DNA from 2 places in the Mangrovibacter phragmitis genome. Region 1 is predicted to be linked to the other one. Evidence: predicted binding sites of a transcription regulator. Region 1 holds the regulator's gene; the other holds the start of a gene.
What was found. The regulator PhoB, encoded in region 1, activates phosphate uptake and scavenging genes when phosphate is short. The targets are predictions, from matches to a motif close to CTGTCATAAAACTGNCNNAT.

Region 1 (3,654 bases):
CGTGGAAGGGGCATCCCGCCATGCTTCCAGTTGCTGTTTAATGCTTTCCAGTGAGCCTTTAAGCATTAACAATGGTTGGGTTACCGGCACCGGGAGTGGCGTTACGGTGCTCAGTTTACCTTCAGTGAAATCCACCATCAGAACCATTTTGGTGTTGTTGGTTTCGTCAAAACTGAGTGCAATGGGCGACCCGCAGTAGCGGATATGCTCACTACTGGTGACTTTTTGGGGGCGGTGAATATGCCCCAGCGCAATATAATCAGCTGGCGGAAATGCACTGGCAGGGAAGGCATCAAGAGTACCGATATAGATTTCGCGCACAGCATCACTTTTACTGGCTCCAACGGTTGTCAGGTGGCCGGTGGCAATAATAGGGAGTTTGCGCTCACCGCGTAATTCGCAGGCTGCCTGGTAACCTTGCTGGTAATAGTGGTGAATGGCCCCGACCAGCGCCTGTTGTTTTTGCTGACCACTTTGCCCGGACTGGCTTATCTGGATATCGCGTGGGCGCAAAAAAGGAACCGGGCAGAGTACCGCGCCGGGTTCCCCGTTGCGAAGCGGTAATAAAATGGGGGCTTCGGTATCTGATGTACTGGCAATAACCCAGGTATTGAGGTAGCCCAACAATTCACGCGATTCGTTCAGTGTGGCGACGGAGTCATGGTTGCCGCCCAGCACGACAAGTGTGCAGCCGGTTGCCTGGAGTTGAACAACAAAGCGGTAATACAATTCGCGCGCGTAACTGGGCGGTGAGCCTGTATCGAAAATATCGCCTGCTACAATGACGGCGTCAACCTGGTGCTGTTCAACCATTTCGGTTAGCCAGTTTAGAAAGGCTGCATGTTCCGGAGCACGGCTTTTGGTATAGAAATTTTGTCCCAGATGCCAGTCAGAGGTGTGAAGAATGCGCATAACCTGTCCCGGTCAGAAAGCGAAGTGGTGATTATATACATGTGACGCATTAAGTTGCAGGTGTGTTGTCGTAAGCTGCGTAGCGGATTCCAGTGAGAATATGCGTTGCGACTTGTATTGCAGCAGAAGGAAACGCTTTGTCATAAAATGATATGACAGGTCATGTAATGGTCATTTTTTTCATAAAACTGTCATAAAACTGACGCATAATGACGCCGCGTTAAATTATTGTATATATTTACAGGGCTGATTATGGCGAGACGAATTCTGGTTGTGGAAGATGAAGCACCCATTCGTGAAATGGTGTGTTTTGTGCTCGAACAAAATGGTTTTCAGGCTGTTGAGGCGGAAGATTATGACAGTGCGGTAAACCAGCTCAACGAACCCTGGCCGGATTTAATTTTACTCGACTGGATGTTGCCGGGCGGCTCCGGGATTCAGTTTATCAAGCACCTGAAACGTGAAGCGATGACGCGGGATATACCGGTAGTCATGCTGACGGCCCGCGGTGAAGAAGAGGACCGGGTCAGAGGGTTGGAAATTGGGGCAGATGATTATATTACCAAGCCGTTTTCACCCAAAGAACTGGTCGCGCGTATTAAAGCGGTGATGCGCCGTATCTCTCCTATGGCAGTAGAAGAAGTGATTGAGATTCAGGGGCTCAGCCTGGATCCGTCTTCTCACCGGGTAATGACTGGTGAGAACCCACTGGATATGGGGCCGACAGAATTTAAGTTGCTGCATTTTTTCATGACACACCCGGAACGGGTTTACAGCCGTGAACAACTCCTTAATCATGTATGGGGAACGAATGTTTACGTTGAGGACAGAACGGTAGATGTTCACATTCGCCGTTTACGTAAGGCACTGGAACTCAGTGGGCATGACCGTATGGTTCAAACCGTTCGCGGTACGGGTTATCGCTTTTCAGCCCGTTTTTAATTATCTGGATGGAGTATGACCCGTGCTTGAACGGTTGTCATGGCGAAGGCTGGTACTTGAACTGGCGCTGTGTTGCATACCTGCTTTATTGCTGGGGGCGTTCTTTGGTTATCTCCCCTGGTTTTTACTGGCGAGTGTGACAGGCCTGCTTGTCTGGCATTTTTGGAATCTGTTACGTCTTTCCTGGTGGCTATGGGTTGATCGCAGTATGACGCCACCAACAGGCTCCGGGAGTTGGGAGCCGCTGATGTATGGTATTCACCAGATGCAGATGCGCAATAAAAAGCGGCGCAAAGAGCTGGGTAACCTGATCAAGCGGTTTCGTAGTGGGGCGGAGTCATTACCAGATGCACTGGTAATGATGACAGAAGTAGGTGCCATATTTTGGTGTAATGGCCTAGCTATTCAGTTGCTTAACTTACGCTGGCCGGATGATAACGGGCAAAATATTGTTAATTTGCTGCGCTACCCGGAATTTAACCAGTACATCAAAAAACGCGATTTTGCGCGTCCTTTCAATCAGGTGTTGAACAATGGCCGCCATCTTGAATTTCGTATCATGCCTTATACCGACGGCCAGTGGCTGATGGTGGTGCGTGATGTGACTCAGATGCATCAACTTGAGGGTGCACGGCGTAACTTTTTTGCCAATGTCAGCCACGAATTGCGTACACCACTGACAGTGCTGCAGGGCTATCTCGAGATGATGCAGGACCAGCCACTGGAAGGCGTGGTGCGGGAAAAAGCATTGATTACGATGCGTGAACAAACCTCCCGCATGGAAGGTCTGGTACGCCAGTTGCTGACGTTATCTCGTATTGAAGCGGCGCCAGCGCTGAGTCTTACTGATAAAATTGATGTTCCTCTGATGTTGCGTCTGGTGGAGCGTGAAGCGCAAACCTTGAGCCAGGGGCGTCACCAGATAAGTTTTATGGTTGACCCGGCGTTACAGGTTTATGGCAGTGAAGAGCAGCTTCGTAGCGCTATGTCTAACCTGGTCTATAACGCAGTGAACCATACTCCGGAAGGGACACATATTCAGGTTAAATGGGAAAAAGTGGCTCATGGCGCGCGTTTCTCTGTGCAGGATAATGGGCCGGGGATCTCTCCTGAGCACCTGCCACGCCTGACAGAGCGTTTTTACCGGGTAGATAAAGCACGCTCTCGCCAGACCGGAGGCAGTGGTCTTGGCCTGGCAATAGTCAAACATGCGCTTACCCATCATGATGCCCGTCTGAGCATTGAGAGTGTACCAGGCAAAGGAAGCTGTTTTTCTTTTGAATTACCAGAGCGTTTGCTGGTGAGTGACAAGGTGCTGGCAGCCCAGGCCTGATTTAACTGTAAACATAACTTTCCTGCAGGCCATACTTATGGCCTGTTTTCTTTTGTCTCGCAGAATGAATGAAACAAATGCATCGTGATGGCGACTTTTTGTTCGAACTATAAGCGGTTCTTATGACGATAAAATAGCGATAATGTCTGCTTATTGGTTTGATTGCGGAATAAGCCGCTTGTTTTCGGATCGCTTCTTGCCTTTAAACGCTATAAGCGTTTTAATTGCGCCCCTGTTTGTGCATGAATGCACCAGGATTGCGTTATTAACCGGAAAACTATTCTTAATTATGGTTAATCATGAGCATATCCCGCTGTGCGTGCTGTGTTGTTGGCCATCCACATATTCTGTCTGTGGCCGCTATTCAGCATAGTCATACCCGTTACTGGTTTTCGGGGCATTCAGCGTAGTGTGTTTTCTGTCATTCAGGTTTTTCGTTTCTGCAAACAACATAACCACATCCACAG
Region 2 (3,654 bases), 400 kb from region 1:
CAAGCATTAACGCAACAGAACAATATTTTTCTGCAGATAAATCTACCGCACGAGCCACGGCATTATCTTTCAGATCTTTCCCTGTAACGATGAAGTGCAGATTAATAGAGGTAAACAAACGCGGTGCTTCTTCCCGGCGTTCAGAAGTCAGTTTGACTTCACAATCAGTCACATTGTGACGACCTTTTTGTAAAATAGAGACCACATCAATGGCACTGCATCCACCTGCTGCCATTAGCACCATTTCCATTGGACTTGGCGCTTTATCACCGGAGTTACCATCCATCAGCACCTGGTGACCTGAGGCGGATTCACCCAAAAATGTTAAACCTTCAACCCATTTAACTCGCGCCTGCATTCTTATTACTCCCAACTAAAGTGTCATCGCAACAGATTACGCGGCATTAACAAAACAGGCAATGGAAGGCGACACAGGTCATGCTGAAACGAGACAATAGAAGACACTACAGGAAACCTGTGCTAAAACAAACAAGATGTAACAGGCTGACAGTGACGTCATACCTGTTACAGAGGAAAAAGCGATTACAGACCAAACGACTTATGGCTCGCTTCAGGAATGGGGCGATTTAATGTTGTAACGCCAACAGGGCCCTACCCTGTCTTTGAGCAAGTTTATAATAGAGGATAACCGCGCATGGTGCTTGGCAAACCCCAAACAGACCCGACTCTCGAATGGTTCTTGTCACATTGCCACATTCATAAGTATCCATCCAAGAGCACCCTGATCCATCAGGGCGAGAAAGCAGAAACGCTGTATTACATCGTAAAAGGCTCTGTGGCCGTGCTTATCAAAGATGAAGAAGGCAAGGAGATGATCCTTTCTTATCTTAATCAAGGCGATTTTATTGGCGAGCTGGGGCTGTTTGAAGAAGGCCAGGAGCGTAGCGCCTGGGTTCGTGCAAAAACAGCCTGTGAAGTTGCCGAGATTTCATACAAAAAATTTCGCCAGTTGATCCAGGTAAACCCGGACATTCTGATGCGCCTTTCATCCCAGATGGCACGTCGTTTACAGGTCACTTCTGAAAAAGTGGGGAACCTGGCATTCCTCGATGTAACCGGCCGAATTGCACAGACTTTGCTTAACCTGGCAAAACAACCTGATGCGATGACTCACCCGGATGGCATGCAAATCAAGATCACCCGCCAGGAGATTGGTCAAATTGTTGGCTGTTCCCGTGAAACTGTGGGCCGCATTTTAAAAATGCTGGAAGATCAAAACCTGATTTCCGCTCATGGTAAGACAATTGTGGTATACGGTACTCGTTAATTTTACTGTATTTAATCACGCATACAGGCACGCTTTAGAGCGTGCCTTTTTGTTTGCACAACCAGGCATCCCTTCAGCTTTACCTAACAAATTCTGAAAATTGTTCATGAATGACACAAAACTGTCACAAATTCGCCTTATTCTTCCCAGGTACTGAAAACACAGCGATTAAAAAATTATTTTTGATCTAACCTTTTCCGGGAGAAATTATGGCAATGCTTAGCTCTTCAGCCCGTCTTGTAATCGCCGCTCTGACTCTGTCCACCACAACTGCATTTGCAGCCACTAACCTGACCGGTGCCGGTGGTACATTCCCAGCGCCGGTTTATGCAAAATGGGCTGCAGAATACCAGCAGAAAACAGGTTCTCAGGTAAACTACCAGGGAATCGGTTCTTCAGGTGGTATCAAACAAATCATTGCAAAAACCGTTGATTTCGGTGCATCTGATGCGCCAATGAGCGATGCTGACCTGGCAAAAAATGGCCTGTTCCAGTTCCCGACCGTTATCGGTGGCGTAGTTCTGGCCGTTAACATCCCGGGTATTAAATCAGGTGAATTAACTCTGGATGGTAAAACACTGGGTGATATTTACCTGGGTAAAATCAAAAAATGGAATGACCCGGCTATCACGAAGCTGAACCCAAAAGCCAAATTGCCGGATACCAACATAAATGTTGTGCGCCGCGCAGATGGTTCAGGCACATCTTTCGTCTTCACCAGCTACCTGTCTAAAGTGAGCCCGGACTGGGCAAGCAAGGTAGGCAAAGGCACCACTGTTAAATGGCCAACCGGGCTGGGTGGCAAAGGTAACGATGGCGTGGCTGCATTTGTACAACGTTTGCCGGGTTCTATTGGTTATGTTGAATATGCCTACGCAAAACAGAACAACCTGACCTGGACTAAATTGTTCGATGCTGACGGTAAAGCAATTGAGCCGACCCAACAAAGTTTCAGCAATAGTGCCAAAGAAGCAGACTGGAGCAAAACCTTTGCCCAGGATCTGACTTATCAGAAAGGTGCAGATGCATGGCCTATCTCTTCTACCACGTTTATCCTGGTCTACAAAAAACAAGAAAACGCACAGAAAGGTGCTGAAGTGCTGAAATTCTTTGACTGGGCCTACAAAAATGGTAACGCTATTGCCAGCAGCCTTGATTACGCGCCTCTGCCAGCAAATGTTACCGATCAGATTCGCGCAGCCTGGAAAGCAAACGTGAAAGACAGCTCAGGTAAAGCGCTGTATTAATTTTCACTTGTGAAACAGCTTGTTTGCAGGCTGTTTCAACGATAAAAAGCCGGATTATCCGGCTTTATTTATTATTAATTTCCCCTGCACACGCTACAAAAACACAGACAGGAGTTGTATTAATACAGTTACAGCCCTTTCACCACTGCCTTTATTGCACCGGCAAAACGGACCATACCATCTTCTATATCTTTATAATCAATAACCAAAGACGGGGCCAGACGAATCACATCCGGGCCAGCGTTAAGGATCATCAAATCATTCGCGGCGGCTGCATTCAGTACATCACGCGCCCGGCCCTTATATGCTGCACTTAATTCGGCGCCAATCAGTAACCCCATCCCACGGATATCACTGAAAACAGCATATTGTTCATTAATCTGCTGCAGGTGTTTTACGAACAACTCGCGTTTCGCCATAACGCCATCCAGTACTTCCGGCGTGTTGATAATATCGAAAGCTGCCCCTGCTACCGCACACGCCAGCGGATTACCGCCATAGGTTGAGCCATGCGAGCCAACATGGAAAGCCGATGCAATCTCTTTTGTTGTCAGCATCGCACTGATTGGGAACCCACCGCCAATTGCTTTAGCACTGGTCAAAATATCGGGAGTCACATCATAGTGCATGTAAGCAAACAGCTTGCCAGTACGCCCCATACCACATTGAACTTCATCAAACACCAGCAAAGCCTGGAATTCGTCACACAGCTCACGCAGGCCTTTCAGAAACTCAGGTGTGGCCGCCATCACACCACCTTCTCCCTGAACAGGTTCCACCACGACAGCACAGGTGTGGTCATCCATAACGGCTTTCACCGCATGTAAATCATTAAAAGGCACATGAACAATATCTGCTGGTTTCGGCCCAAAGCCATCTGAATATTTAGGCTGCCCCCCTACAGAGACAGTAAATAAAGAACGACCATGAAAAGCATTATGAAAAGCGATTATTTTCGTTTTATAAGGGCTGTGGCGCGTGGACGCATAGAAACGAGCCAGCTTAAAGGCGGTTTCATTGGCTTCAGTGCCCGAATTCATAAACAAAACACGCTCTGCAAAAGTTGAGGCTATCAGTTTTTGCCCAAGCTTCAATGCTGGCTCATTAGTAAACACATTG

Region 2: the regulator PhoB is predicted to act here: its motif matches at 1,399-1,418, upstream of pstS (phosphate ABC transporter substrate-binding protein PstS).

What each region holds. Positions count from the first base shown of each region.
Region 1 covers NZ_CP134782.1:4,340,227-4,343,880, reverse strand. Annotated here, with positions in the region: gene sbcD (exonuclease subunit SbcD) at 1-912, opposite strand, end outside; gene phoB (phosphate response regulator transcription factor PhoB) at 1,165-1,854, shown strand; gene phoR (phosphate regulon sensor histidine kinase PhoR) at 1,877-3,187, shown strand.
Region 2 covers NZ_CP134782.1:3,935,771-3,939,424, forward strand. Annotated here, with positions in the region: gene MPHASIOC01_RS19200 (OsmC family protein) at 1-358, opposite strand, end outside; gene crp (cAMP-activated global transcriptional regulator CRP) at 656-1,288, shown strand; gene pstS (phosphate ABC transporter substrate-binding protein PstS) at 1,498-2,535, shown strand; gene MPHASIOC01_RS19215 (aspartate aminotransferase family protein) at 2,664-3,654, opposite strand, start outside.